Regions from separate parts of the Microbispora sp. H10949 genome, predicted to be linked through region 1. Evidence: riboswitches for the same ligand, from Rfam matches in the RefSeq annotation. Region 1 holds a riboswitch; each other region holds the start of a gene.
What was found. Region 1 has a riboswitch for cyclic di-AMP ahead of HHX40_RS10110 (CHAP domain-containing protein). Riboswitches for the same ligand answer to the same signal wherever they lie in the genome.

Region 1 (7,372 bases):
GACCCCCAGGGCGTCTTCGCCAACGAGTACGTCGAGCGGTACGTCTTCGGGCGGCGATAAGCCCGATTCGCGGAGATAGGCCGGGGTACGTGTGTGCCGCGGCCGCCGCCGCATCCCCGGCGTACGGCCCCGGCCGTACGGGTGAGGGGAGGCGCCATGCGGATCGAGGACTACGCGCTCGTCGGCGACATGCACACGGCCGCCCTGGTGGGCCGGAACGGCTCGGTCGACTGGCTGTGCCTGCCCCGCTTCGACTCCGGCGCCTGCTTCGCGGCCCTGCTGGGCGGGCACCGGGCCGGGCACTGGCTGCTGGCGCCCGCCGCGGGAGGCACCTGCGCCGGGCGCCGCTACCGCGACGGCACGCTGGTGCTGGAGACGACCTGGGACGCGCCCGGCGGGTGCGCCCGGGTCCTCGACTTCATGCCGCCGCGCCAGGAGGCACCCGACGTCGTCCGGATCGTGGAGGGCGTGCGCGGCCGGGTGGAGATGCGTACGGAACTGCTGCTGCGCTTTGACTACGGCGAGGTGGTGCCCTGGACGCGCGAGCGCGGCGGCGAACTGGCCGTGATCGCCGGCCCGAACGCCGCGTGGCTGCAGTCTCCCGTGCCGCTGACGCAGGAGTCGCGCCCGCGCGCCGCGACCGCCTCGTTCACCGTCGCGGCGGGGGAGCGGGTGCCGTTCGTGCTCACCTGGCAGGAGTCGTGGCGGAGCCGCCCGCACCGGCTGGAGGCCGCCGAGGAGCTGGCGAACACCGAGCGCATGTGGCGGGAGTGGCTCGGCCGGTGCCGTCACCGGGGTGAGTACGCCGAGGCGGTGTCCGGCAGCCTCGTCACGCTCAAGGCCCTCACCTACGCCCCGACCGGCGGCATCGTCGCGGCGCCCACCACGTCCCTCCCGGAGCTGATCGGAGGCTCCCGCAACTGGGACTACCGCTACAGCTGGCTGCGGGACGCCGCGTTCACCCTCCAGGCGCTCATCGGGGCGGGGTACTCCGAGGAGGCGACCGCCTGGCGTGACTGGCTGCTGCGGGCCGTCGCCGGAGACCCGGCCGACCTGCAGATCATGTACACGATCGACGGCGGCCGCCGGATGCCCGAGCGGACCCTCGACCGGCTGCCGGGATACGAGGGGTCCCGGCCGGTGCGGGTCGGCAACGCCGCCGCCCGGCAGTTCCAGCTCGACGTGTACGGCGAGGTGATCGACTGCCTCTACCAGGCCAGACAGGCGGGGCTGGGGCCGGAGGAGGACGCCTGGGACCTGCAGCGCGCGTTCATGGACTATCTCGAGGGCGCGTGGCGCGAGCCGGGCAACGGGCTCTGGGAGGTGCGCGGGCCGCGCCGCCCGTTCGTGCACGCGAAGGTCCTCGCGTGGGTGGCCGCGGACCGGATGGTCGCCTCGGTGGAGCGGCAGGGGCTCGACGGCCCGGTGGGCCGCTGGCGCGCCCTGCGGGAGGAGATCCACCGGGACGTGTGCGCCCACGGGTACGACCCCGGCCGCAACACCTTCACCCAGTTCTACGGCTCCAGGGGGCTGGACGCCGCGCTGCTGCTGATCCCCCGGCTCGGCTTCCTGCCGCTGGACGACCCCCGCCTGACGGGGACCGTGGACGCCGTGTGCCGCGAGCTCACGGAGGACGGATTCGTGCTGCGCTACCGGCCGGAGGCCGACGGGGTGGACCGGCTGCCGGGCGGGGAGGGGGTCTTCGTCCCCTGCTCCTTCTGGCTCGCGCACGCGCTCGCCCTGCTGGGCCGGCGCAGGCGGGCGCGGGCGCTGTTCGAGCGGCTGCTGTCCCTGCGCAACGACGTCGGCCTGCTGGCGGAGGAGTACGACCCCACCCGCCGCCGCCAGGTGGGCAACTTCCCCCAGGCCTACAGCCACGTCTCGATCGTCAACACGGCGGAAGCCCTGACGGCGGCGGCGCCATCTGCCTGACAGATGTACTTCATCTGCAATCCGCGCGTCTCGCGGTCTCCCCTCCGCGCCGTCCCCGGTTGCATGATGCAAGAGAGGGGTCTCGGGCCCCCGGCCACCTGGGAGAAGAGGTGACACATCATGGTGCAACCAGGTCTGGCTCGACGCCCGGACGTCACGGAGCTGCGCCAGACGTACGACCGGGCGGGATCGACCGCCCCGGCGCAGGTCATGGACGCGGTGACGCTCCTCGCCGGCCTCTACCTCGCCATCTCGCCGTGGATCGTGGGATTCACCGGGTTCGGCGGCCTGACGGTCAACAACCTGATCGTCGGGCTGGTCGTCACGGCGCTCGCGCTGAGCTGCGCCTCCGCGTTCGGCCGGACGTACGGCGTGAGCTGGGTGACACCGGTGCTCGGCGTCTGGGCGATCATCGCGCCGTGGGTGATCAGAGGCCAGCCGGCGACCACCGCGACCATCTGGAACAACGTGGTCACCGGAGCGGTGATCTTCCTGTTCGGCCTCGGCGCGCTCGCGTTCGCGGCCAACTACCGGCAGCACGAGCACGGCCGGCGGAGAGGAGTCGGCGCACCGGGCGGTGAGTGGTAGCCGGCGCGGCAGCCCGCCGCCTGCGGTCCGACGCCAGCGGTCCGACGCGGCGGGGCCGGCCGGATCGACGGGGCGTGAGAGGGCCCGAGCCCGCTCACGCCCCGCCATCGTGCTTTATGGGAGCCCGAGTGCCAGACGGGCCCGTACCGGACGATGTGGCGCATATCACGATTAGGTGCCGTCAGTGCGAGGACCTGCGGAAGCATGGTGCAGAAGGTGCAGAAATGGACCTGTTTGCCGGTTTTTCGGTCGTGTCCTTCTCGTGATCTACTATGCTTCCGGTCAGTACGCCGGTGCGTGGTCCTCAACCCGAGGACGACCGGCGACCGCCGAATCCCGGATGTCATCGAACCCGGGAACCGGGGACCCACGTCTCTTCTGGGGTGAATCCGGACCATCCGGTAGGGCTACTCCTGGCCCGAACCCGTCAGCTAACCCGGTAGGCGGCCAAGGAGAGGAGAGCGCGTGGAGTGTCCGCTCCACCTGCCCACCCGGTCCGGCCTCCGTCGCCGGACCACATGCCCGCCCTGGAACGTCTCCAGGCTTCCGGGGTGACGGCGCGCCCGTGACGGGCTGCCACATCTCCCGTTTCTGAATCCCGTCCGACCCCGCCCGCCCGGGGACCGCCGCGGCCGTGTCCGCCGGTGCGTCCGCCGGCGTGACGGTCGGCGTGACGGTCATGCCCGCATGCCGTCGTGCCCGGCGGCGGGTTCGTCATGTTCTGACGCGCGCCATAGGAGCCTTCGATTTCTACCGATCCGATAGCACAGCAGTTGCTCGACGCCGTACGCCCGGAACTCGGCTACCGGGAACGGCCCGGGAAGCCGACCAAGTTCGGCGAGTGGTACGCCGACAACATCGCCATGGACTCCGACTTCAAGGCGGCTCCCTGGTGCGACATGTTCGTCTCGTGGGCGGCCAACCGGGCGGGCGTGCGGGACCACGTCGGCGAGTTCGCGCTGACCACCCGGCACGCCAAGTGGTTCGAGCAGCAGGGCGCCTGGAGCCGCAAGCCGGAACCGGGGGCCGTGGTCTTCTTCGACTGGTCGGGGTCGAAGCGCATCAAGGACATCGACCACGTCGGCATCGTCGAGAAGGTCGTCGGCGGCAAGGTCCACACGATCGAGGGCAATGTCGACGGCGTCTGGCTCAAGCGCAAGGTGCGCGACTCCAGCAAGATCGTCGGGTACGGCCTGCCGCGCAAGGTCAAGGTGATCCCGAAGGTGACCGTCACCGTCCAGCCCGTGGCGGCGGACGCAGCGGTCCAGGGGGCGGTGGTGCAGGGGGCAGTGGGGCAGGGGGCGGCGGCGTCGGCCACGCGGAGCATGGCCGCGGGTCACGGGCAGCCGCCGGGCACGGTCTTCTCGCCGAGCGACGCCGTCCTGCCGGCCGGGCTGCTGTTCGCGCTCGTGTCGACCGCGGTGACGGGTCTGCGCTTCAGGGCCGCCGCGGCGGCGACGTCCGGCGGACGGCACCGCATGGGTGGCCCGCGGCGGGAGGGGCACGGCGGCGAGCGACGCGGCCAGGAGGTCGTGGGAGCCGGGGTGTCCGGCCCCGCCGCGGCGCAGGAGCCGTTCCACCTCCCCTATTTCGGCTGACCGGCCGGAGAGGCGCCTGGGAACACTCTGGGAGTTTGAGATCGTTTGCGGGTGTCTGTGAAATTCGGTGACTCGCGCGGCTAGGGTGGGCAGCCACCCGCGGAAGCCGTGGAGCTTTCCCCCGATACGACCGCTGGGAGTTGTCTCACATGTACGGGCGCGTCCCCTCACAGACGAGCCAGGATGATCAGTTTCGTCAGGAGATCCTCTCCAGCGACGAGCCGTCCGGCGCGAAGAGCAGGAAGCCCTTCGTCATCGTCGCCGTGATCCTGGTCGCCGTGCTCGCGGCGGCGGGTGCGGGTTTCGCGTTGCGCGGCGCCACGGACCCGGGCCCCTCCGCGGGCGGTGCCGGGCAGCAGACGGCACCGGCGCAGGAGAACGGCGCCGGTGATCCCGCCGAGGCGGGACCGGACTCCGGGACCGGCGCCGAGGACGGCGCGGATGACGGCTCGGCGGGCGACGCCGAGGGTGGTGGCGCGGACGGCGGCTCCGGAGGCTCCGCGCAGGCGCCCGCCGGAGACGGCACGGGCACCGGCTCCGGCGCCGGTGGGTCCACCGGTCAGGCGCCCGGCGGCACGGGCCAGGTGAAGACCGGGCCGGCCGGAAAGGCGGGCGGTGACACGAAGGGCGGCGCGGGCACCGGCTCCGGCGGAGGCGACGACACGCCCTCGACGGCCGGTGGCTCCGGCGGCCTCATCCCGGGGGAGTGCGCCGCCTCCGGATGCTGAGTCCGCGTGACGACCGCGTACCCGGCGAGTGCGCCGCCGCCGCGAACCCGGCCGGCTTCCGGCGGGCGTACCGGATCACCAGGTCCGTTCAGGCATCGGGTCAGGAGGACGGATCGGGCCAGCCGAGCGGGAACGAGACGGTCGTGGGCGGTTCGCCGGCCGCGTCGGTGAACTCGCGCATGGCGGTGATCAGAGCCTGACGCCGGGGAGCGGGCATCCGGGCGAGTATCGCCGCGATCTCCGCCTTGCGCCGGGCAGTGACCTCGTCCACGATGCGCGAGCCGACGTCGGTCAGCCGCAGCAGCGTCTCCCGCCGGTTCTGCGGGTTCACCTCGCGCTTCAGCAGCCCGGCGGCGGCGAGGCGGTCCGCCATCCGCATCGCGGTCGAGGGATTCACGCCGAGTCTCTCGGCCAGCGTGACCAGTTTTGTCTCTCCCTGCCCGACCACCAGCAGCATCCGGAACTGCGGCAGTGTGACTCTGTCCTCCGCGGAGGCGAGGGAGCGTGCGGAGATCGCGACGAGCACCCGCGACGCGGTGAGCACGGCGGACGTGACGGCCTCCAGGTCGTCCGCGATCGGCTCCTCGTCCCCATCCTTAGCCATAGGCATCGTTTTTACACGGTCCCAGCCGCCGTCTCGTCATTGCACCGGACAAAGGTTCCCACCCTGTGACCAGGAGTTGTACGGCGAGGACGGCGGCGGTGCGTCCCGACATGCACCTCTGTGCGAGCGCGTGTGCTGATCGCTTCTGTGGGTAGTCGCGGGGGCACGGAAAACACGGAGGGAAACGATGGGCTGGAGCTACCGTAAGTCAATCAAGATGGGGCCTTTCAGACTCAACCTGTCGCGCGGCGGTGTGGGCCACAGCTACGGCGGTCGCGCCTTCCGCGTGACCAAGACGGCGGACGGGCGTCGCACCCTCACGGTGAACCTGCCCGGCGGCTTCCACTGGAAGAAGACGCTCAGCTAGAGCGGGTGCGTGACGCGCCGGGCGCGGCCTCCGGCCCGCCCGGCGCAGGACCCCGGCGGCGTCACTTCTCCGGGCTCACTTCTTCCGGGCTCACTTCTTCGGGCGTCACTTCTTCGGGTGCAGCGCCGAGGGCTTGTGCACCGCCGAGCCGCCGCTCTTCTCACTGCGCACCTTGTACTGCGGTTCCTCCGGAGACGCGGCCACGGTGCGGCCGGCCTCCTCGGTCCGTTCGGTGATCTTCTTCTCGACCTTGCCTTCGGCGGTCCCGCCGTGGCTCTTCCAGGTCACCTCGTCGCCGACCTTCGGTTCCTCGGATTCGCGCTTGTCACTCATGGGCCCGCGCATACCCCTTCGTCCCGCCGGCACTCGGGATGGGAATCCAGGAAAAGGGCGATCCCTTGGGCGCCTGATCTCCGTGCCGTTTCCCCGGCGTTTCCGCGGGGCGCCGAACCCGTATGTTCCACGCCGCTGCGGCGCCCGTCAGGCGGGCCGCTTGCAGGCGTGATGGGACCTTTGCGGGTGAAGCGCCCGATCACCATGCTTGACCGGACATTGGTCGTGGGATGCGTGATCACTCCCTGGTGCGGCGCTTACCGTCGTGCTCGTACCATCCATGACCTCGGGGGAGTCTCATGCCTCTCTGCACTGCCGTACTGGCCGCCGCCCTCCTCTCCGGGCCGGCCGTCGTGCCGCCGGACCCGGCTCCGACCGGGACGACGGCCACCGCGGACACGAACGACGCCACGCCGTCGTGGCGGCCGGCGGGACCATTCGCTCTCACGCCCGGCGGGGCGCCGCAGGACGGGGAGTCTCCGTTCATGCTTCCGCAGGCGCCGCCGTGGATGGCGCCCGGCGGGACGGCGGGCGAGCGGGGCGACGCCGGCGCGGACTCCGCTCCGGGGAGCGCCCCGGACGTGCCGCGTGATCCCGGTGCGGACGCCGGGCCGGACGCGGACGGCGACGTCGTCAGGCCGGGGGAGAAGGCCGGCGGCGCGGAGAACGTCAGCCCGTCGGGATCGAACACCTCGATCATCCCGCTGATCGATCCCAAGACGCGCGACGTCGTGTTCCAGCCGGCGTCGGCGCCCGGCAAGCCGGGCGAGGCGCCGAAGCCGTTCACCTTCCACTCCGCGCAGGGAGTGCAGAAGACCAGGTCGTTCCCGCCGGTCCACGGGCGGAAGAAGGTCATCCAGCGCCCCCGGCAGCAGCAGCGGCCGCGCGGCTGGTGAACAACGCGCCCGAGACGGCCTGACGGACAGGCCCGCGCGCCCGGCCCGCCACCCAGCAACGACCTTTCCACGACTAAGGAAGCACCATCATGAAAACCCGTCTGCTCGCCTTTGCCGCGCTGACCGCGGCGCTGTCGATGTCCGCGGCGTGCGGTAGCCAGGGCGGCGACTCCGCGGCCCCGGTCGCGGTCAACGAGACCGCCACTGACATGACCACCGAGACCCCCACCACCAGCGCCGAGCCGAGCGAGGGAGCCTCCGCGACGCCCTCGGCCTCGGCGGCCGCGTCGCCGGTCGGGCCCGCCTGCGCCTCGCTCCCGGCCTCG
Region 2 (7,372 bases), on a different contig from region 1:
GGCGGCGCACAGTTGCACGTGCGGCGCCGAGCGGAGCCGGTCGAGCGGCAGGAACGCCTCACACTCCGTGCAGGTGCCGTAGAGGCCGAGGTCCATCCGCTCGATCGCCGCCTCGATGGCGGCGACGTCGCGGCTCGCCCGCCGTACGGCCTCGGCGGACGGGCGGACCCGCGCGACCGGCGGCGTCACCTCGTGTGGTTCGCCCGCCAGGGCCAGCTCGGCCCGCGCGGCGCGCAGCCGCTCGTCGAGCAGCATGCGCAGCTCGGAGAGCTGCGCATCGTACTGCCGGCACTCCTCCATGAGAGAGCCCGGCGACCTGATCTCAGCCATGATCGGCATCACTCCAGGTATGGGAAAAAGGTGGGGTGGGACGCCACGCCCCACACCGGTACAAGACGGGTGCGAGCGGCGGCCCGGGTGACGGTCGGATCGGAGCGCGGCGAGCGGCCGGAGCCCGGCCGCCCCACAGACGCAGGAACGGACGCGGGAACGGACGCGAGGCGGAGCGCGGCGGTCGCGAGGTTGCGAGGTGGGCCCGGGACGGACGCGAGACGGACGCGAGACGGGCCCGGGACGAGCGCTCGCCCCACCACACCGCTCGGAGAAGCGGCGGAACGGCGGAACGAGCTGGCCGTGCACCGCGCGAAGCGGAATGCCCGCCTGCGCCCGGTGCCCGGCCCTGCCTCGCACCCGGCAACACCCGGTACGCGGCTGTGCTCGATGCCCGACGGATCTGCCCCCTGCCCGGCTGTGGGCCGGGTGGGGGCGTCTGCGGTTCGTGGCGGTACGCCTGTCACGTCATGCGGCGGATGCTCTGCATGCAGCCGGGTCGAGGACCATACGACCGGCCGTTCAGAGGCCCTGCCCCGGCCGTGTCGCAGGCCAGGTCGCCAGCCGCTGCACAGACGGTGTCGCGGACCCCCTGTCGAGGATCACTCGACGCGTGGACCGGCCTGATTACCGGACGGCTGGGACGGCTGGGGCTGCTCGACGACGAGACCGGGGCGACGCCGCGGCTCGGAGCGCTCCGAAGTTCTAGACCAGCGGCGGGCTGCGGGATCCGACCGTGCGATGCCCGGTCTGCTGCGGGCTGAGGAAGACGTCCTCGTCGTGCCGGACCAGCGCCGGGGCGGACGCCGGAGCCGCCAACGCGGCCACAGCGCTCCGCAGCCGCAACGACAGCGGCATGTGCTCTGAGCCGGCGCCCGCGGGCAGGGTGGCGGACTGGGGCGACCACGCCCCCGGCGTCCACACTTCGGCGGCGGCCTGGGGCGCGTGCTGCGCGGGGTCGCCTCCGTACCAGGCGGGCGTCGAGGCGACCAGGGCAAGGCCGAGCATCAGCAGGCCCACCACCCACGTGAAGGCGGTGGACCCGCACATGCCACGTCGTGAGGTCGCCATGAGACCGACCATAGCCCACCTTCGCGAAACGGTCATCTACGTTTTCCGCCGCCCGTTTCTCACCTTATTTCCGCCCATTTTCGAATGATCTCGGCACTTTTCGCCCTGCGCGATCACGGCACGCGGCAGGTCCGGGCCGGAGCGGCTACGGTGACGTGAGACCGGGTCGTCGCGGGAGGGAGGGATCGTGCGAAGCAGGCTGACCGCCGCGCTGCTGCTCCTGCTGCACGCGATCTTCCTGACCACCGGCTTCCTGACCGCCGGCGGCTCGCCCGCCGCCGCTCAGGGCATGACCCAGTCTGCCGGCGGGCTCCGCCTCACGGGCGCACCCGTCACCGCGGAGACCGCGGGCGTGCGGGGCGCCGCAGCGACCGCCGCGTCCACGGCAGCGCGACCCACGACCGCCAGCCCTGTAAGGGCGAAGGACACGAGCGCACGGAACACGACGGCGCGGCACTGGGGGTCACCGAGCGCGGGGCGGCCCGCGCACAGTGACCAGCCCCGGATCCACGCGGGTCCGGGCGGCCCCGGCGCCACCGCCGGGCCGGTCCTGCCGCCCGCCTCCGCGTCGCCGCGCGGGGGCACCCGGGTCACCCGAGCCGGCCCGGATCACGACGATCGTCCCGCCCAGCGCCCGCGCCGCACGACGGCCGCGCGGGCTCCTCCCTCCACGGCGTACTGAGGCCCTCTTCTCTCCTCGTACCTGCCTGTGGAGGCACAATGTCACGTGCGCCTTTGTGGCGCGCGGTGGCGGCGCTCGCCGTCATCGCCACCTCACTGCTGCTCGCCCTCACCATGGCCCCGCGCCTCGGGCTCGACCTGCGCGGCGGCACCCAGCTCGTCTTCGAGACGAAGGACTCCCCCACGGTCAGGGCGGACGCCGACGCCACCGACCGTGCCCTCGACGTGCTCCGGCGCCGTGCGGACGCCCTCGGAGTCGTCGAACCCACCCTGGTCCGCTCCGGCGAGAAGCGGATCATCGTGGAACTGCCCGGCGTGCTCGACCCGCGCGAGGCCGCCGAGGTCATCGGCAAGACCGCCCAGCTCAACTTCCACCCGGTGCTCGGCCCGGCCGGGGACGGCGACAAGGACGCGATCGCCGACGAGAGCGGCCAGAAGCTGAAGCTCGGGCCGGTCGCCCTCAGCGGGGCCGGCGTCACCGACGCCGCCGCCGGCACCGACCCCCAGCTCGGGCCCGGCTGGTTCGTGACGATCGACTTCCGGGAGGCGGGCCCCTGGCGGGAGCTGACCGGCAAGGCGGCCTGCGAGCCGATCGGCGATCCCAGGCGCAGGGTCGCCATCGTGCTCGACAACGAGATCATCTCCTCGCCCCAGGTGAACGAGACCGTGACCTGCGGGGCGGGCATCCCCGGCGGCACCACCCAGATCACCGGGTCGTTCTCCGCCGAGGAGGCGCAGAACCTCGCCGTGCTCGTCAAGGGCGGGTCGCTCCCGGTGCCCTTGGAGCTGGTCGAGCAGCGTACGGTCGGCCCGACCCTCGGCGCCGACGCGATCGCGGCGAGCGCCAAGGCGGGCGTCGCCGGGGTGATCCTCACCGCGGTGTTCATCGGCCTCGTCTACCGCCTGGTGGGCCTGCTGGCCGCGGTCGCGCTGGCCTGCTACGGGCTGATCTCGTACGCGGGACTGGTGGCGATGGGCGCCACGCTCACGCTGCCCGGCCTCGCCGGGTTCGTCCTGGCGATCGGCATGGCCGTGGACGCCAACGTACTGGTCTTCGAACGGGCCAGGGAGGAGTACGGCGCGGCGCCCCGCCGGGGCCTCAAGGCCGCCCTGGACCGGGGGTTCAAGAAAGCCTGGAGCGCGGTCGCCGACTCCAACATCACCACCCTGCTCGCCGCCGGGCTGCTGTTCTGGCTGGCGTCGGGGCCGGTGAAGGGCTTCGGCGTGACGCTGGCGATCGGCGTGCTCGCCTCGCTGATCTCGGCCATGCTGATCACCCGGGTGCTCGCCGCCGCCCTGATCGGCAGGTTCGGCCCGGGGGTGTCGGGCCTCGGCTCGATCGGACGGGTCAGGACCTGGCTGACCCGGCGGAACCCCGACCTGATGCGGGCGGGGCGGCGCTGGCTCGCCGTCGCGGCCGGGCTGCTCGTGCTGGTGGGCGCGGGGCTGGTCACCCGCGGCCTGAACTACGGCGTCGAGTTCACCGGCGGGCGGATCGTGGAGTTCGGCACGAGCGGGCCGGTCGACGTCGCCGCGGCCCGGCGGGCGGTGTCGGACGCCGGGTTCCCCACGGCCGTCGTGCAGCGGTCGGACGACGCGATCTCCGTACGGACCGGGCAGATCACCGCCGACGACGTCGTCCGCGTCGAGGAGGCCCTGGACCGGCGCGTCGGGGAGGTCACCAAGCAGCGCGACGAGCTCGTCGGGCCGAGCCTGGGCGCGGAGCTGCGCCGCAACGCGCTCATCGCGCTCGGCGTCGCGCTCGCGGCCCAGCTCGCCTACCTGGCGTTCCGGTTCCGGTGGACGTTCGGCGCCGCCGCCGTGGTGGCGCTGTTCGTGGACGCGGCCGTCGTCGTGGGCACGTTCGCCTGGCTGGGCAAGCCGATCGACGGCGTCTTCCTCGCCGCGATGCTGACGATCATCGGGTACTCGGTCAACGACAAGGTCGTGCTCTTCGACCGGGTCCGCGAGCTGTGGCCGGTGTCACGGGGGACGCCCTTCGGGCGGGTGGTGAACACGGCGATCCTGCAGACCGTGCCGCGTACGGTGAACACGGGGCTCGGCGCGCTGTTCATCCTGGCGGCGCTGGCGGTGTTCGGCGGCGACTCGCTGCGCGACTTCGCGATCGCCCTGCTGATCGGCATCGTGGCGGGCACGCTGTCGTCGTCGTTCGTGGCGGGGCCGGCGGCGATCGAGCTGGAGAGGCGCGCCGGTCAACCGCCGCCCGCACCCGCCGCTCCGCGTCGCCGGCCCGTGGCCCGCGACGGATCGGGCGCGGTGGTCTGAAGTGGTCGGAAATAGTGTGAAATCGGACTGAGGATGGTCCCGGGGCGGGCGGCGCCCGCCCCGGGACCACGGAGCCTCAGTGGCGGCCGAGGGCGCGCAGCTCGAGAGGGCTCAGCGCGGAGACGTTCTGGTCGATCGGCGAGTCGGTGTACTGGTGGATCGCCCAGCTCTTCCAGTCGGCCGGCGGGGTGATGTCGCCCGGGTTCCGGCTGTAGTGGGCCACCCACAGCGGATAGTCGCCCAGGCCGCGGCCGTACTTGTCGGCGAAGTTCCAGCCGCTGTAGAACATCGGCCGGACGCCGGTCTTGGCGGTCACGTACTCCAGCCATTTCCTGGCCCAGGCGTTGACGCGCTGCACCGACTGGCCGTCGGCGGTCTCCAGGTCGAGGACGAGGATGTCGCCGGGCTTGCCCGGCTGCGCGTTCACCACGCGGAGGAAGTGGTCGGCCTCGGCGATCGGGTCGTTGGAGGGGTGGCCGTAGTGGTAGACGCCGCGGACGATCCCCTTCTTGTCCAGCTCCCGCCAGTGCCGGGGGAAGGACGAGTCGACCCAGTCCAGGCCTTCGGTCGCCTTGATGAAGCCGAACTGCGCCCGGCTGTTGATCCAGTCGTGGTCGGCCTCGTAGCCGGAGACGTCCTGGCCGTACGTGTGCGGGTTCGCGTAGGCGGGAGCGGGCGCGGCCGCGGTGGCGACGAGCGTGGCGGCGGTGAGGGTGGCCGTGCCGGCCGTGACCGCGAGTGCCGCCGCGGCGAGGGCGGCGCGCAGGCGGCGGGCGGAGGGCCGCCCGGCGGGAGAGAACCTGATGGTGGGCATGACGCGGTTGAGCTCCTTGCTTCCATGCCGCCTACCGGGTTAGCTGACGGGTTCGGGCAGGAAGTGCCCTACGGGCGCATCTGGGGGTCTGCGCGCCGATTCACCCCGAGAAGTGGGTCCCCGGCTCCGCGGAACGCGGACTCGGCGGCCGCGCGCACAGAAGAGCGCACGGTCCGGGCAACGACACGGCAACGGAGGCGACGCGGATGTCACCGGTACCCATGCCGTGGCACCTAAAGGTACATACAGCTCAACAATGGTGTAAACCTGACAAAACCTGTTTTTACCTGGGAAGACTCGTCATGCAGGGTGCCCCGTTGGACGGGATCCCGTGCGGCGCGGCGCCGAGGGGGTTTGTAAGTTCGTGACCTGAGCGCTGAGTCACCGGACCAGAGCCGCACCAGAGGCACGCACACCGGAGCCACCGGACCGCACGCGAGAGGTGAACCCATGACCGCAGCTTCCGCCGGCCCCGGCCTCGGCGACCCCGGCTCCGGAGACGCGCCGCCGCCGTCGCCCGCGGAGTTCCGGCGCGCGCTCGGGATGTTCGCGACCGGCGTGACCGTGGTCACGGGTCTCGACGACGGCGATCCGGTGGGGTTCGCCTGCCAGTCGTTCGCGTCGGTGTCGCTCGAACCACCGCTCGTGCTCTTCTGCGCCGACCACAAGGGCCGCGCCTGGCCGCGGATCAGGAAGTCCGGCCGCTTCTGCGTCAACGTCCTCGGCGAGGAGCAGGTCGACGTGTGCGCCAGGTTCGGATCGAGCAACGGCGACAAGTTCGCCGGGCTCGCCTGGGACCTGTCCCGCTGGGGCACGCCCGCCCTGCGGGACGTGCTGCTGCGCGTCCACGGCGAGGTCCGGGAGGTGCACGTGGCCGGAGACCACGACGTGGTGATCGGCCTCGTCCGAGAACTCGAACCCGTCCATCCGGAGCAGCGGCCGATGCTGTTCTTCCGCGGCAGGTTCGGCGTGTACCACGACGACCCCGCCGCGGCGCTCGGGCCCAACCTGTGGGGCTGGGGCGACCACTGGGGATGAGGCCGTGCAGGGGGCGGGACCGTGACCTGCCGGTGACTTGATAGCCTGCCTGCTCCGCGAGTTCGGCGGACAGGCGGTGAATCGGGGGCCTGATGCGGGAGGGGCGGGTACGGCTCGGCGGAGCGCTGGACACGGCCGGGATCCTGTTCGCCGCGATCTTCTTCTGCCTGTCCCTCACGCCGTCGCTGCTGCCCCGCTCGTGGCCGCTGCAGGGGATCATCGCGGGCGTGCTGACCGCGACCGGATACCTGGCCGGCGTGACCGCCGGCACCCTGGCCCGCCGGAGCGCCGCCCCGGTCGTCCGGCGGTATGCCGGGGCCCGGTGCGCGGGATGGCGCGAGGGGTGGCACCGTACGGGACGGCGGCGGGTCCGCCGTCTGGTCGCGACGTTCGGCTGCGGGCTGGGCGCCGCGTCGCTGGTCCTCGGCGTACGCGCCCAGAGGGCCATCTACCCGCTGATGGGGCTGCGCCCGCCGGAACGGCTCGGCTATCTCGGCGTGCCGTTCGTCGCGGCGGCGGTGTTCCTGCTCCTGCTGGCCGCCGCCAGGGCGCTGCGCGTCGCCGCCCGGGCGCTCGGAGGCGTGCTCGGCAGGTGGATCCCCGCCACGGCGGCGCGGCTGGCCGCGACGCTCGGCGTCGGCGTGCTGGCCGTCCTGCTGACCGACGGGATCCTCACCGAGGCCCTGCTCAGAGGGGCCGACAACAGCTTCGCGGCGATCAACAGCGAGACCGCGCCCGGCACCTCGCGGCCCCGGTCCGCCGCCGTCTCGGGCGGCCCCTCCTCCCTGGTCTCCTTCGCGTCGCTCGGCCTGGAGGGCCGGGCGTTCGTCGCAGGCGCCCCTACCGTCGGGGAACTCAGCGGTTTCACCGGGCGGCCCGCGCTCCCGCCGGTCCGGGTCTACGCGGGGCTCGACTCCGCCGTGACCGCCCGCGAGCGGGCCGCCCTCGCCGTACGGGAGCTCGACCGGACCGGCGCGTTCCGCCGGGCGGTGCTGTGCGTGATCACGACGACCGGCACGGGCTGGGTGGACCCCCAGGCCGCCGCCGCCCTGGAGTTCATGTACGGCGGGGACACCGCGCTGGTCTCGATGCAGTACTCCTACCTGCCGAGCTGGCTGTCCTTCCTGGTGGACCGCGAGCGCGTCACGGCGG
Region 3 (7,372 bases), on a different contig from region 1:
TCGGTGCTCAACGAGATGCGGGAGATGTCCCGGCGCTACTACGGCGACGTCACGGCGGTGGTCGTCGAGCCGGGCGTCCGCACCGGCGTGCCGGTCCGGATGGACAACCCCAAGGAGGTCGGCAGCGACCGCATCGTGAACGCGCTCGCCGCCACCACCCTGTACGGCGGGCCCTGCGTGATCGTCGACTTCGGCACGGCGACCTCCTTCGACGCGGTCTCGGCCCGGGGCGAGTACGTCGGCGCGGTGACCGCCCCCGGCCTGGAGATCTCGGTGGACGCGCTGGCCACGGCCGGGGCGCAGCTCCACAAGGTCGAGCTGGTCCGGCCGAGGTCGGTGATCGCCAAGAACACCGTGGAGGCGCTCCAGTCGGGCATCCTCTACGGCTTCGCCGGGCTGGTCGACGGGATCGTGGACCGCATGACCGCCGAGCTGGCCGCCGACCCCGACGACGTTACCGTGGTCGCCACGGGCACCGGCGCGCCGCTCGTCATCGGCGAGGCCCGCACGATCGACGTGCACGAGCCCTGGCTCACGCTCATCGGCCTGCGGCTGGTCTACGTCCGCAACACGTCCTGACGACTCCCTCGGGTACGGGACCATAGAAGGCAGGATCCCGTTTCGAGAGGACTGACGTGATGGACGCCGACTGGGTGGCGCGTTTCGCCGATGAGGTCATCGCCGAGGCCGAACGGCGCGCACCGGGCAAACCCGTCGTCTGCGCGTCCGGCCTCAGCCCGTCCGGCCCGATCCACCTGGGCAACCTGCGCGAGGTCATGACCCCGCACCTGGTGGCCGACGAGATCAGGCGGCGCGGGCACGAGTGCGTGCACATCATCTCGTGGGACGACTTCGACCGCTTCCGCAAGGTCCCCGCGGGCGTCGACCCCGCCTGGAACGAGCACATCGGCAAGCCGCTGACCACCGTCCCGGCTCCGCCCGGCAGCGAGTACCCGAACTGGGCCGAGCACTTCAAGGCGCCGATGATCGCCGCGCTGGCGGAGATGGGCGTGGAGTTCCACGGCATCAGCCAGACCGAGATGTACACCTCGGGGGCCTACCGGGAGCAGGTGCTGCTCGCCATGCGGGAGCGGCGGCGGATCGACGCGATCCTCGACCAGTACCGCACCAAGAAGGCCAAGGCCAAGGAGGTCCTCGACGCCGACGAGGCCGCCGCCCTGGAGGGCTCGGGGGCCGCGAGCGAGGACGACGGCTCCGGCGCGGGGGGCTACTACCCCTACAAGCCGTACTGCTCGTTCTGCGACCGCGACCTGACCACGGTCACCTCGTACGACGACGAGACCACCGCGTTGTCGTACACCTGCGTCTGCGGGCACGGCGAGACCGTCCTGCTGTCCGAGCACACCCGCGGCAAGCTGGTGTGGAAGGTCGACTGGCCGATGCGCTGGGCGTACGAGGGCGTGGTCTTCGAGCCGTCGGGCGTCGACCACAGCTCGCCGGGCTCGTCGTTCGTCGTCGGCGGCCAGATCATCCGCGAGGTGTTCGGCGGGCAGCAGCCGATCGGGCCGATGTACGCCTTCGTCGGCATCAGCGGTATGGCCAAGATGAGCAGCTCCAAGGGCGGCGTGCCGACCCCGGCCGACGCTCTGTCGATCATGGAGCCCGCGCTGCTGCGCTGGCTGTACGCCCGCCGCCGTCCCAACCAGTCGTTCAAGATCTCCTTCGACCAGGAGATCCAGCGGATGTACGACGAGTGGGACACGCTGACCAGGAAGGTCACGGAGGGGACGGCGCTGCCGGCCGACCAGTCGGCCTACCGCCGGGCGTCGAGCACCGCGTCCGCGACGCTGCCCGACACGCCGCGCCGGCTGCCGTACCGGACGCTCGCCTCGGTGGTCGACATCGCGACCGGCCACGAGGAGCAGACGCTGCGCATCCTGCGCGCCTTCGACCCGGAGATCGGCGGGCTGGACGAGCTGCGGCCGCGGCTCGACCGCGCCCGGCACTGGGTGAACACCTACCTGCCCGCGGAGGAGCGCACGCAGGTGCGCGAGACGCCCGACAAGGAGCTTCTCGACACGCTCGGCGAGGCGGAGCGGGAGTCGCTGCGCCTGCTGCTCGACGGTCTCGACGACCACTGGTCGCTCGACGGCCTGACCACGCTCGTCTACGGCGTGCCGAAGGTGCTGGCCGGGCTGGAGATGGACGCCAAGGCGGCCACGCCGGAGCTGAAGGCCGCCCAGCGCGCGTTCTTCGCCCTGCTCTACCGGTTGATCGTCGGCCGCGACACCGGCCCGCGCCTGCCCACGTTGCTGCTGGCGGTGGGCCGCGACCGGATCCGCGAGCTGCTCGACGCGGGCCGCGCCGCCTGACCTCCCGCCTGGCCGGGCGCGCTCGCTCGCTGTGCTCAACGCCGTTCCGGACGTGTTCCGGAGGTGGGCGGCCGGGCCGGACGGCATCCCCGTCCGGCCCGGCCACTCGCCCCCGTCGCCTCACCCCGATCTGGTGCCGGGCGGGTCAGGGGGTCAGCACCAGGCGTCCGCGCACGCCGCCCCGGACGAGCCGCTCGTGGGCCTCGGCCGCCCGGTCCAGCCGGTAGACACCGGCGACCCGTGTCGTGAGCCGGCCCGCCTCGGCCAGCTTGACGACGTCCCTGAGCTGCGCCGCGTCGGCCCGGACGAACACCGTGGAGGCGCGGATTCCGCGCAGCGGGAGCGGGGCCTGCCCCGCGCCGACGGCGACGAACACGCCACCGCCCCGCACCGCGTCCAGCGCGGGCAGGCCGACGACGGCCGCGTCCACCACTCCGTCCACGCCGCCCGGGACGACGGCCCGTACGGCGCCGGCCAGATCGGCGCCCCGCGCGACGAACCACTCCGCGCCGAAGCCGCGGACCAGCGCCTCGTCTCCGGGCGCGGCGACGGCGACGACCCTGATGCCCCGCAGGGCCGCCAGCTCCACCAGATAACCGCCGAGGCCCCCGGCCGCCCCCGTCACGAGCAGGCTCTCGCCTTCGGCGAGCCCGGCGAGGTCGAGCGCCTGCACGGCGGTCAGTGTGTTGAGCGGCAGCGTCGCCGCCTCGATCGCGGGCATCCCCGCGGGCGCGGCCGCGACGGCGTGCTCGTCCAGCACGACCAGTTCGGCCTGGGCCTTGATCGGGTCCGTCAGCCGGTCCGACAGGCCGATGACCCGATCACCCGGGCCGGCCGCCGTCACCCCCGGTCCCACCCGGTCGACCACCCCTGCCACGTCCCAGCCCATGGCGTACGTGTCGAGCCGGGGCGTGAGTCCGTGATCGGGAAGGGCGCCGGAGACCGTGAAGAGGTCGATCGGGTTGACGGCCGCCGCCTCCACCCGGATCCGCACCTGTCCCGGCCCCGGCTCGGGCTCGGGCACCTCGGCCATCCGTACGACCCCGTCCCGCCCCACCAGTGCTCTCATGTGTCCTCCTCTCCGTTACGACAGGAGGCTATGGAGAGTTACTCTCTTGCGGTAAGTAGGCACCCGGAAGTGCGTAACGGAGGCGGAGGGAAGATCATGCCCACCCGGACGGCGGCCCAGCGGCGGGAGGAGGCGCGGCGGCGGTACGACGCGTACGTGGCGACCTGCCCGTCCCGGCAGTTGCTCGACGCGCTCAGTGACAAGTGGGTGAGTCTCGTGCTGACCGCGCTCGCCCGCGGGTCCCTCCGCTACAGCGAACTGGCGAGGACGATCGCCGGGGTGAGTCAGAAGATGCTCACGCAGACGTTGCGGACGATGGAACGCGACGGACTGGTCTCGCGTACGGTCACCCCGTCGGTGCCGGTACGTGTCGACTACCGGCTCACTCCCCTGGGCGAGAACCTGATGCCGCTACTGGAAGCGATCAAGAATTGGGCGGAGATCCACATGGAGGACGTGGAGGCCGCAAGGGAGGCCTATGACCGGCGGCCCGCCGCCGCACCTTGACGGCCTTCAGCAAAGGCGTTTACCGTCCCTGGAGGGTGGGCCGACGAATCATCGTCGTGGGGAGGGCGGACGATGGGTTATCCGGAGGTCGTCTACCGGGGTGAGGATCTCGCCTCGGACCTTGAGCGTGCCGGTCTCACCGAGGAGGACCTACTGCTGCTCGCCGAGCTCGCGAAGGGCGTCACCGCCGACCGGGTGGGCCGCAGCCTCGACGTCAGCGGCCGTACGGTGCGGCGGCGGCTGCGCTGCATCTGCGACCGGATCGGCGTGGCGACCGCCATCGAGGCCGTCGCCTGGGCCGCCCGCCGCCGTCTCATCTGAGCACGTCCCGAACTCGTCCGGCCGCGCGCGCGGGCGCGGCCGGTGAACGGTGGTCGTGCACGCCGATCATGCGTGTGATCAGTCGGCGACGCGCACGCCGCCCGCGAACGGCCGTCCGGCGATCTTCGCGATGTGGATGACGTCACCGGTGCGCGGCGCGTGGACCATGTAGCCGCCGCCGATGTAGAGGCCGACGTGGTGCAGGTCGGAGTAGAAGAACACGAGGTCGCCGGGGCGGAGCTGGTCGCGGGAGATGTGCGTGCCGGCCGTCCACTGGTCGCCCGTGTAGTGGGGCAGGCTGATGCCGACGGACTGGTAGGCGGCCATCACCAGGCCGGAGCAGTCGAACGAGCGCGGCCCTTCCGCGCCCCAGACGTACGGCTTGAGCTGCTGCGCGAGGGCCCAGCGCGCCGCCTGGGCGGCCTTGCCGCCCCCCACGATGGGGAACGACATCTTCCTGCGCGTCTCCGTGCCGACCTCTCGCGAGACCTGCCGGTAGAGGCTGCTCTCGGTCTTCTTGATCAGCTTCGTGATCTTGTCGCGCCGCGAGTCGAGGCCGTCCAGCAGCTTCCTGACCTCGCTCTGGCGGGCGGCGGCGCTGGACTTGGCCCGCGCGGCGGCGTCCATCGCCTTGCTGACCTCCGCGACCTCCTGGCTCTGCTGTAACTCCAGCGCGTACGTCGTGGAGGCCTGGTCGAGATACTGCCGCGGGTCCGTGGACTTCACGAGCACCAGGGCGTTGCCGAGCCCGTTGGTCATGTAGGAGTGCTGGGCGAGGGCGCTCGCCCTCTGCCGGCGGGTCTCCAATTCGGCCTCGCTCTTGGCGAGGTTCTTCTTGGCGAGATCGGCGGACCGCTCGGCCGCCTTCAGACGCACCCGCTCGCCGTTGTACTGCTCGGTGAGTGTCTCGATTTCGCTGTAGAGGTCCTCCACCTCCGCGGCGAGCTCCTTGAGGCTCGGCTTCGGGTCGGCGGTCGCGCGGACCACCGGAGCGCCGAATGTGACCGCGGCGAGCGCGACTCCGACGAAGGTGAACCGCCGGATGGCACCCGGACCGGCCGGGCCGGATCCGGGCCGTCGGCGACGGGCGTGCCTGCCCGCCTGCCGTCCTCCACGCATGCGCAACCGAGCTCCTCTCCCATAGGTGCCCCCGCACCGGCCGGCGTCGTCGTGACGGGTCGTGCGGCTGGGCACTGCCGAGCGCCTGCCGGGTTAGCTGACGGGTTCGGGCCGGAGCAGCCCTACCTTGCGGATTCACCCCTGGACGATCTGAACCTGAACCGATCCTGATCCCATGGATTGGGTCCCCGGCTCCTCTCCGCACCCGGCCCCCGACAGGGTTCGGGCACCGGCGCTTCGAGGATTCGGCGCCCGATCGTCGAGATCGCTCACGACGATCGGCATCGTCGCTGGACGATAGTGCACCCTGAGTTGTTGCTCAACCAGAACTCGCAAACCCGTCTACGTTTGACAACCAAATGATCACGCTAGGGTCACGGGTTGATCAGTGATACCGGCTGGTCTACCTGGGTTTGTGGTGCTTTGGTGACGTATGAGGTGCTGGTCGGAAGCAGAGAAAATCGATGCGCGGCCAGACGTGCGTCACGGGGTCCGATCCGGCGTCGATCCGTATTCCGGTGGCTACAGAACGTCAGGCGCGATGTCGGACGGACTGTTTGGGGTTGACCGTAAATCGGAGCCGCCTTCGCCGATCCGCGCGCGACGGGCGAGGGGGACGGCGGGAGGGGCACTAGGCTGGCCGTTCATGGAGCAGGTCGCCGCACAGACACCGAGCGGATCCGGCGCCAGGGGCGTTATGGTGCGCCGGGCCAGGACCCCGGACGTCAGGGCGATCCGCCGCCTCGTCGACGCGTACTCGGGCGTCGGGCCGCGCCTGCTGAAGAAGAGCACGGTCACGCTGTACGAGGACGTCCAGGAGTTCTGGGTCGCGGAGATCGGCGGAGAGGTCGTCGGCTGCGGCGCGCTGCACGTGCTCTGGGAGGACCTGGCCGAGATCAGGACCGTCGCGGTGGATCCGGCGGTGCGCGGTGGAGGCGTCGGCTACCGGATCGTCGCCTCGCTCATCGACGCCGCGCGCGGCCTCGGCGTACGCAGGGTCTTCTGCCTCACGTTCGCCGTGGAGTTCTTCGCGCGCCATGGTTTCACCGAGATTCAGGGCACCCCCGTGTCCCCCGAGGTGTACGCGGAACTCCTCGCGTCGTACGACGAAGGCGTCGCCGAGTTCCTCGACCTGGAGCACGTCAAGCCGAACACACTGGGCAACACGCGAATGCTGCTGCATCTCGATCGCCATTGAGTCATAATGCCGACATTGGTGGCTGATCTTGACGGTCATGGTCAGTCGCTGCAAAGGTGACTGTTGATACGCGTGTCGCTACTTTTGGCGGTATCAGCGTGTGCTACTGAGATGCGGCGCATGCGTCTTCGAAACGAGGTGACACGGTGAGCACCGGACAGCCGCCGTACCCCCAGGACGAGTCGGACGGGTCGCCACCGCCGCCTTCGAACCACGGGTACAACCCGGACAGACCTTCCCAGGACTACGACCCCGAGGCCACGGTCGTCGGCTATCGGGCACAGCAGACGGGCCCGCAGCAGGCTCCCGGCCAGACCCCCGGCCAGGACTCGGGCCAGGGCGGATACGGTCAGCAGCAGTACGGCCAGCCTTCGCAGGGCGGGTACGGCCAGCAGGGTTATGGCCAGGACACCGGCCCGCAGGGCTATGGCCAGCAGTACGGTCAGCAGACCCCGCAGCAGGGCTATGGTCAGCAGCAGTACGGCCAGTCCTCGCAGGGCGGGTACGGCCAGCAGGGCTACGGCCAGGACACCGGCCCGCAGGGGTACGGCCAGCAGGCTCCGCAGCAGGGCTATGGTCAGCAGCAGCAGTACGGCCAGTCTTCGCAGGGCGGGTACGGCCAGCAGGGTTATGGCCAGGAGACGGGCCCGCAGGGCTATGGCCAGCAGTACGGCCAGCAGGCCCCGCAGCAGGCGTCGCAGCAGGGCTACGGCCAGCAGTACGGTCAGCAGGCTCCGCAGCAGGGCTACGGCCAGCAGCAGTACGGCCAGTCCTCCCAGGGCGGGTACGGCCAGCAGCAGGGTTACGGCGAGCAGCAGGGCCAGC
Region 4 (7,372 bases), on a different contig from region 1:
CCCCTTCCCTGCTGCAGAAGAGCAGGGCGAGTTCAGATGTCCGTCAGCGTCGGCATGGCGCATTGCCGTGTGTTTTTTGAGGCCACGGTTTGTTAACGCTAACAGTGACGGGGGCGGCCAAGTGCTCCTCTCTAACGGGCGACTGGAAGTGGTGGTGAACCGGAGCAAATAGGAAGTCATGAAGCGTGTCAAGGATCTTGTCTTCTCCTCGACGGCCCTTCGCCCGGGAGCGGCCATTCCTTCGGTTTTGACCAGGGAAAAGGCCGAGGCCGCCGTCGCCGCCTAGATGAAAATTTCATCTCGGAGCTTTGCGCTTCAGGCCCCTCCGGCGCCGAGGCCCGGCGGTCATGGCACCGGCGGAATCGGAGTCACCAGTTTTCCTCGACCCAGTCCAGGGCGGATTGCCACCAGGACGTTCTCTGGTTGCGCCTGGGAGGGGGGATCCGCGGCGTCGAGGGCGGCGGTGCGGTCTGGAGCCGCTTGGAGGACCGCGGCAGGACGAAACCGATGGCAGGGATCGGCGGTATCGGCGACGGGTTCGAGGCCAGGCCGTTCCGCGGGTTCGCGAAGTACTGATCCGACGGCAGGGCTGAAGGGCTTCCGTACGGTGAGAAGGACGCCGAGAACCCCGGCCGAGGCAGAGTCAGCGAGGCCGAGCTCCCCGGGGCCACCCTGTTCTGGCCCGGCAGCTTGTTGTGCTGCGGCAGCCGTACGACGACGGCGTCCGCCGTCACCGACACCGAGATCCAGTCGGCGCGCCTGTTGTGCAGCTCGATCTTCACCCGCTCCTGCGGGCCCGGCGCCGTGTCAACCGGAATCACCAGCCCGCTGCGCGTCGTGACCGTCCGCTGCCGAGCACCGTCGTCGCCTGCCGGGTTGACCCGCATGTCGACGCCCGCGCATCTGGTCCACCGGTTGTACTCGGCCCTGACGGCCACCCGGGCGCCGGGCGTCGGCGGACCGCTCGCCGGCACGACGGGATTCCCGGTCCATGCGGGACACTCGCCGTACGCCCTGCAGAGCCTGACCACATCGGCGTACGAGCTGGTGGGCAGGGTCGCGCCGAACAGCAACTCCTGTTCCAGGATCAGCCGTGCCTGCCCGATGGTCTTGATCACGTCCGGCATGGAGGGCACCCACAACCAGCAGCCCGCGATGGCGGTGTCCGCCAGCGCCTGCCGGGACGCGTCCTTCATGTTCTCCGCGATGCCGAACGCACGGACGAACTCGTGCTGTGCTCGCTCGACGAGCGCGTACCGGTCGTAGGCGGTGCGCCATTGGTCCCGTAGGTCCCGCATGTACCGGCGCCCTGCGGCCATGTGCTCGTCGAACTCCCGTACCGGGATCAGGTCGACCTTCCGCCCCACCGCCGCGATCTGCCGCTCCAGCACGTCCAACCGCTGGCCGATCCGCTGCACCCCCGCGTCGGGCCGGTTCCGCACGCCGACCACGGCGTCGATCACCTGGTGCGCGACGATCGCCCAGTTGGCGTCGTCCCACGCGCCCTGCTGGAGCAGCGCGGTGACGGCCGCCTTGGTGGCGATCGCGCCCAGCGCGACGGCGAGCTCGATCGACATGCTCGAAGGCTAAAGAGGCCTCTGACGCTCCGCATGAGTACCTCCCTACTCACATCAGGTGCGATAGAGGTGTCAGGGTGACCGTCGGCCGGCATGAGGAGAGCGACGCATGACCTTCGTGAAGGACGTCGAGACCCGTGGCATGCGCCACTGCGAGACGACGGCGCTGGGGGTGCTGTTGCGGCACGAGGGGCTCGATCTGTCCGAGCCCATGCTGTTCGGGCTGGGGTCGGGCCTGTCCTTCGTCTACTGGGACAGCAAGGCCATGCCGATCCCCTTTCTCGGCGGCCGGGTCAAGCCGTTCGAACTCACCAGGAACCTGGCCGCCCGGCTGGGACTGACGCTGGCGACCGAGGAGACCACCTCGTCGCGCAAGGCGTGGGAGAATGTGGCCGCCCGCGTCGACGCGGGCCGGCCGGTCGGCCTCCAGCTCGACTGCTACCACCTGGACTACTTCCGCTCCAAGGTGCACTTCGGTGGTCATGTCGTCGCGATGTACGGCTACGACGAGCACGAGGTCTACCTGGTGGACACCGACCAGCAGGGTGGAGCGGTACGCACCGGCCGGGACGGCCTCGCCAGGGCGCGGGCCGAACGCGGCCCGATGACCGCCAGGAACCGGTCCTTCACCCTCACCCTGCCGGCCCGCCCGCTCAACTGGCGGGACCAGATCATCCCCGCCATCCGGGACTGCGCCGACGCCTTCCTCGCCGCTCCCATCGCGAACCTGGGCCACCGCGGCATCGAGAAGGCCGGCAAGCAGGTGCCCGGATGGCTGCTACGCGCAGCCGAGCCGCGGCGGGACCTGCCGCAGGCCGCTCTCCTCATGGAGAAGGGCGGAACCGGCGGCGCCCTGTTCCGCGCCCTCTACCGCGACTTCCTCGACGAGTGCACCCGGCTGATCGACGACGGCGGCCTCCGCACCGGTCACCGCCTGTACGCCGAGGCCGCCGGCCTCTGGACGGAGGTGTCCGTCCTGATCGCGAAGGCGGGAGAAAGCGGTGACGCGGGACACCTGGAGCAGGCCGGGGTCATCCTCCGCGACCTTTCGCGCCTGGAGGAGGACGCCATGCGGGTGCTCCGTCAGCTGTAGGGGATCGGGTCAGTTCCTGCGCTGGAGGAGGAGCGTGACGAACCCCAGGATGCCCCGGTAACCGCGCAGCCACATGTCACGGTGCTCCAGAGCCGCCGTGCGAGCGTCGTCGGCGTCCGGGCCGGAATGCTCGTTGGCCCAGCGCAGCAGCGTGCCCGTCCAGGACCACTCGTATTCGTCCCATTCGGCCAGATCGCTGGTGTACGCGTGGACGACGTCGAAACCGGGGGACTCGGCGGCGGCGACGGTGCCGGGCAGGTCGAGGAACTCCGACTTCGCGGCGCCCAGCCGGGTGAGCGCCTCCGTGGTCGGCTCGCGCTCCCAGAAGCCCTCGCCCACCAGTGCCAGCCCGTTCGGCCGCAGGTAACGGCGGACGTGCTCGACGGTCGGGACGAGCCCGCCGAACGCGTGCGTGGCCCCGACGCAGAGCACGAGGTCGTACTGCTCGGCGACCGGGAAGTCGGCGGCCGGCCGCTCGTGGAACCGGATGCGTTCCCAGACGCCCTGGACCTCGGCCGCCTGTTCCGCCGCCTTGAGGCCGAGCGCGGAGATGTCCACACCGTCGGCGGTCGCGTCCTGGTAGAGCGCCAGCGCGCGCAGCGTCCAGGCCGCCTCGCCACAGCCGAGATCGAGGATTCTCGCCCCCTCGGCCAGCCGGGCCCGGCGCAGCAGCCGGGTCACGTTGGCACCGGAGACCGGCGCGGCGATGGGGTGGTCCCGATGAGCGAGATGGCTGATCAGCTGGCGGTCCATGGCCCAATCCTTCCGCATCCCCGAACCCTTGCGGCAAGCCGAATCCGCCCTTACAGGCGGCGCCGGGACGACCGCCGGCGTGCCGCCGGCCTGGCCGGCCCCCGGCGGAGACGCGGTCACGTGTGACCGGACGTCCCCGCCGGGGTGTCGTCCACGACGCCGGGGTCACACGCCGGGGCGTACGGCGGTGACGAAGTTGCTCCTCCAGTAGCCCTTGAGGCGGTCGACCCTGACCACCGCGCCGGAGTGGGGAGCGTTGATCACTTTCTTGTTCCCTATGTACATGCCCACGTGGCCGCCGCCGCTGGTGAAGATGAGGTCGCCCGGCTTGAGACGCGCCAGGGAGACCTTCTTCTTGACGGCGTTGAGCATCGACCACGTCGTACGCGGGATCTTGACGCCGGCCTTGCGCCAGGCGAACTGGACCAGCCCGGAGCAGTCGAACGCCCCCGGGCCCGTGGCGCCCCAGACGTAGGGATCGCCGATTTGCTTTTTCGCCACCTTGATGGCGAGTTCGGCCTTCTCCTGCTGGACAGCGGCCTTGGTGAGCTTCGTGTTGACGGAGGCCTCCGCCGTGGAGGCCGTGGGCGTCTCTCCGGCGTACGGGGTGAACGCCGTGACGGGGGGCTCGGGCGGGATGGCCGTCGAGTCCGGGGGCGGGGCTGTCACGGTCCCCGTGACGGCGCCGGCAGGCAGGGCGCCGAAGCCTGCCAGGGAGACGGTGAGCGCTGCGCTACCGAGCGTGACGCAGGCAGCGCGAAGCAGATTGGTGGGGTTGGCGGACAGGGGGATCTCTCCTAGGGTCTTCCGCTTGCGCCTACCGGGTTAGCTGACGGATTCGGGCAGGGAAGTCGCCCTACAGCGCTTACGCGCCGATTCACCCCGGACCTTCGGATGGAAGGTCGATTGGTTCCCCGGCTCCGGGCCTCCTTGCTGCACGGATTCGGCATCACCGGCGCCCAGGGGGGCGGGAGAGGACATGGCGCCGGTGACAGTGGATGCGCTTTCCGAACACGGGCTGGCCGGGTTCGTTGGGCAAGGAAACTACCAAGACACGCCATATTGCCGCAAAGGGGGCAAATGGGATTATGACCGCATAAAGGGATCATAAAGCGGGGAGCTGCAGGTCAGGGCAGGTGTGGTAGTCGGAAAACGTGACGCTCGTCACACCGGCCGATCGGCCTTCCGCAGGTCGCCAGGGCGCGCGCATCCGGCCGGCGGGGCATCTTCCACCGGCCGCGGGCGATCCCGAAGCGCTCGCCACGCCGTCGGTCCACGGCGTGGCGAGGTCAGACGGTCACTGCGTACGCCAGAACGTGCCGTTGGCCGAGGGGTCGTCGGGGTCGCCCTGCGGGACGCTGAAGCCCGCGCCCCACATCGTCGTCGTTCCCGGCCTGCGGGCGACGGAGAACACGACGGCGTCGGTGCCGGACTTCCGGACGAGCCGGGCCTGTCGCCACGTCGAGCCCGTGACCTGCCACAGGGTGGGGTTCCAGTTGCCCTGCAGGACCCAGACGCCGCCCCTGCCGTCGGGCTCCACCTCGGTGTACGGCTGGGCGTTGGCGGAGCCGATGGAGACGGTCCACGACCTGCCGTTCCAGTGCATCACCAGGGTGCGGCCGAAGTTGACGTCGTCGCCCTCCTCGTCGGCGCCCTCCCAGCTGACCCCGCCGACGGCCCACACGTTCTTCGATCCCACGACCGCGATGTCCTGGATGGTCACGACGGCGTCCGGCGCGGGAAGGGTGAGGGCCGGAGCCGGGACCAGGGTCCAGGACGTCCCGTTCCACCGCATGATCGAGGGATGGTTGCCCTTGACGCCCGCCGCCCAGGCCACGCCGGCCTTGTACGCGTCGACGGCGGAGGCGCGGCCCGGCAGCCGGACGCTCTTCCAGGAGGACCCGTTCCAGTGCCTCGCCGTGGCGGCCGTCCCGGCGACCGCCCAGACGTCCTTCGCGCCCGTCGAGTCGGCGTCCGTCGCCGAGAAGCCACTGCCCAGGGAGATCGTGGTCCATCCGCGGCCGTTCCAGCGCGCGGCCCTGCCCTCGCCGAAGACCCACGCGTTCGTGCCGGAGGTGGCCGTCACGGCCCGCAGCTCGTACGGCGGGCTGTTCGGGACGACCCGCCAGGATCGGCCGTCGAACCGCTGGACGAGACCCCGCTGCCTGCCGTTCACGACCCGGTGCCCGGCCGCCCACACCGACCCGTTGCCCAGGACCGTCACGTCGTTGAGCACGTCGTCCCCGGGCAGCGTGTTCACCCTGACCGGCTTCCACGTGGGCGCGGGCGCCTCCGCCTGGTAGCCCTGATAGCCCAGGTGGCCCTGGTGGGCCGCACCGGACGCGGCCACGGGCGGCACGCTCGCCAGGCCGAGAACCATCACCCCTGTGACGACTGCGGTACGCATGACGCTCCCCTCCGTTCGCCCATATGACGTCCGATCGAGGACATTCGTTCACCGGGCGGCCACGCGACTTCCGGCGCGGATGCGGTGGAATCGGCCTGTCCGCGTGCGAAAACGACAAGTAGGATTGCCGGTATGGCAAACGACGACGCCGCCGTCCTGGCCTCCGTCGGTTCCCGGCTGCGTGCGCTGCGCAGGCAGAACGGCAGCACGCTGAGCCGGCTCGCGGAGTCCACCGGCATCTCGGTCAGCACCCTGTCGCGCCTGGAGTCCGGCGAACGCAAGCCCACGCTGGAGCTGTTGCTGCCGCTGGCGCGGGCCTACCAGGTGCCGCTCGACGAACTCGTCGGCGCGCCGCCGGTCGGCGACCCCCGGGTGCGGTTGAAGCCCATCAGCCGCTGGGACTCGACGATCGTGCCCCTGACCCAGCACCCCGGCGGGCTGCAGGCGTACAAGATGATCATTTCGGTGGAGCGCTGTGATCCCGAGCCGCGTACGCACGAGGGCTACGAGTGGCTCTACGTGCTCAACGGGAGGCTGCGGCTGGTGCTCGCCGAACACGACCTCGTCCTCAGGGCGGGGGAGGCCGCGGAGTTCGACACCCGGCTGCCGCACTGGTTCGGCAGCACCGGCGAGGCGCCGGTGGAGATCCTCAGCCTGTTCGGCACCCAGGGCGAACGCATGCACGTCCGGGCGAAACCACGCGGCGCGTAGGAGACGCCCGCTGAACCGTCTCAAGGACGAACCACGGCTTTCCGCGCATAATGGGGACACCTGCAGGCGATCAAGGAGCGACGATGCGGCTCGCGCGGTGGTCGAACGCTCCCGGCCGGGGACGATGACCGGGTGAGGAGAGGCCGATGGGCCATGGCGGCGGCTCTCGGGCTCGCCTGCCTGGGCGCGTGCGGGTCGGTGACGGCCTCCTCCGGTGTGGACATGGATCACCTGCGGGAGCTGGGGGTCGCGCCCGACCTCGTCTACCTCGTCGATCTGCCGGGATACGAGATGGCCGAGCAGTCCATGGGCGGGGTCGGCGAGGAGGGGTTCGGCGTCTTCTACACCGCGCCCGGCGGACGTCAGGTGGAACTGCGGGTCGACCGGGGCGCCTTCGACGACGACGTGTGCCGGAGCACTCCGATCAACCTCGCCACGCCCCCGGACGCGCTGGTCCTCTGCGTCCACGACGAGGTGGGCTGGTATCGGATGGCCGGTGACCGCCACGAGTACGTCGCGCTCAGGGGAGACGTCCTCATCAAGCTGAGCGGAGGGGTGACGGACGTCGGCCGGGCGGCGCTGAAGGCGGCCGTCGCCGGGGCGCGGCGCGCCACCGGCGACGGGAAGGCCGGCACCGCGCCGCCCCGCGTGCCGGTGGAACGAGGCGACCTGCCCACGGCAGGCGACGGCGCGCCGGACAACGAGGTCGGCCCGGGTGGCTGACCGGCGGATGGGCAGGTTTTCCGCCGCGTCGCGGAGCTGAAAGTTTCACACCCCGCACGGGTACGGAGGTCCCGGTCGCGGCGCTCCGGACACAGTTCAGGACGGGTG

Region 2: linked by a shared signal. The riboswitch ahead of HHX40_RS15925 (glycoside hydrolase family 25 protein) and the one ahead of HHX40_RS10110 (CHAP domain-containing protein) in region 1 are both predicted to bind cyclic di-AMP.
Region 3: linked by a shared signal. The riboswitch ahead of HHX40_RS23820 (NlpC/P60 family protein) and the one ahead of HHX40_RS10110 (CHAP domain-containing protein) in region 1 are both predicted to bind cyclic di-AMP.
Region 4: linked by a shared signal. The riboswitch ahead of HHX40_RS29120 (C40 family peptidase) and the one ahead of HHX40_RS10110 (CHAP domain-containing protein) in region 1 are both predicted to bind cyclic di-AMP.

The regions. Positions count from the first base shown of each region.
Region 1 covers NZ_JABBWZ010000003.1:601,161-608,532, forward strand. The annotation lists gene HHX40_RS10095 (D-arabinono-1,4-lactone oxidase) at 1-60, shown strand, start outside; gene HHX40_RS10100 (glycoside hydrolase family 15 protein) at 157-1,932, shown strand; gene HHX40_RS10105 (SPW repeat protein) at 2,053-2,520, shown strand; cyclic di-AMP (ydaO/yuaA leader) riboswitch at 2,838-2,982, shown strand; gene HHX40_RS10110 (CHAP domain-containing protein) at 3,294-4,118, shown strand; gene HHX40_RS10115 (hypothetical protein) at 4,268-4,846, shown strand; gene HHX40_RS10120 (MarR family winged helix-turn-helix transcriptional regulator) at 4,947-5,450, opposite strand; gene HHX40_RS10125 (DUF4236 domain-containing protein) at 5,638-5,817, shown strand; gene HHX40_RS10130 (DUF2945 domain-containing protein) at 5,923-6,150, opposite strand; gene HHX40_RS10135 (hypothetical protein) at 6,450-7,046, shown strand; gene HHX40_RS10140 (fasciclin domain-containing protein) at 7,136-7,372, shown strand, end outside.
Region 2 covers NZ_JABBWZ010000005.1:518,269-525,640, forward strand. The annotation lists gene HHX40_RS15905 (TraR/DksA family transcriptional regulator) at 1-330, opposite strand, end outside; gene HHX40_RS15910 (hypothetical protein) at 1,036-1,401, opposite strand; gene HHX40_RS15915 (hypothetical protein) at 1,589-2,083, shown strand; gene secD (protein translocase subunit SecD) at 2,122-4,368, shown strand; gene HHX40_RS15925 (glycoside hydrolase family 25 protein) at 4,445-5,182, opposite strand; cyclic di-AMP (ydaO/yuaA leader) riboswitch at 5,196-5,339, opposite strand; gene HHX40_RS15930 (flavin reductase family protein) at 5,633-6,220, shown strand; gene HHX40_RS15935 (alpha/beta hydrolase) at 6,313-7,372, shown strand, end outside.
Region 3 covers NZ_JABBWZ010000009.1:162,148-169,519, reverse strand. The annotation lists gene HHX40_RS23845 (type III pantothenate kinase) at 1-579, shown strand, start outside; gene lysS (lysine--tRNA ligase) at 639-2,333, shown strand; gene HHX40_RS23835 (NADP-dependent oxidoreductase) at 2,479-3,402, opposite strand; gene HHX40_RS23830 (winged helix-turn-helix transcriptional regulator) at 3,499-3,909, shown strand; gene HHX40_RS23825 (LuxR C-terminal-related transcriptional regulator) at 3,982-4,230, shown strand; gene HHX40_RS23820 (NlpC/P60 family protein) at 4,309-5,349, opposite strand; cyclic di-AMP (ydaO/yuaA leader) riboswitch at 5,417-5,570, opposite strand; gene HHX40_RS23815 (amino-acid N-acetyltransferase) at 5,996-6,547, shown strand; gene HHX40_RS37855 (RDD family protein) at 6,694-7,372, shown strand, end outside.
Region 4 covers NZ_JABBWZ010000012.1:197,061-204,432, reverse strand. The annotation lists gene HHX40_RS29135 (hypothetical protein) at 369-1,577, opposite strand; gene HHX40_RS29130 (BtrH N-terminal domain-containing protein) at 1,687-2,670, shown strand; gene HHX40_RS29125 (SAM-dependent methyltransferase) at 2,680-3,423, opposite strand; gene HHX40_RS29120 (C40 family peptidase) at 3,589-4,092, opposite strand; cyclic di-AMP (ydaO/yuaA leader) riboswitch at 4,223-4,382, opposite strand; gene HHX40_RS29115 (hypothetical protein) at 4,721-5,830, opposite strand; gene HHX40_RS29110 (helix-turn-helix domain-containing protein) at 5,963-6,541, shown strand; gene HHX40_RS29105 (hypothetical protein) at 6,695-7,264, shown strand.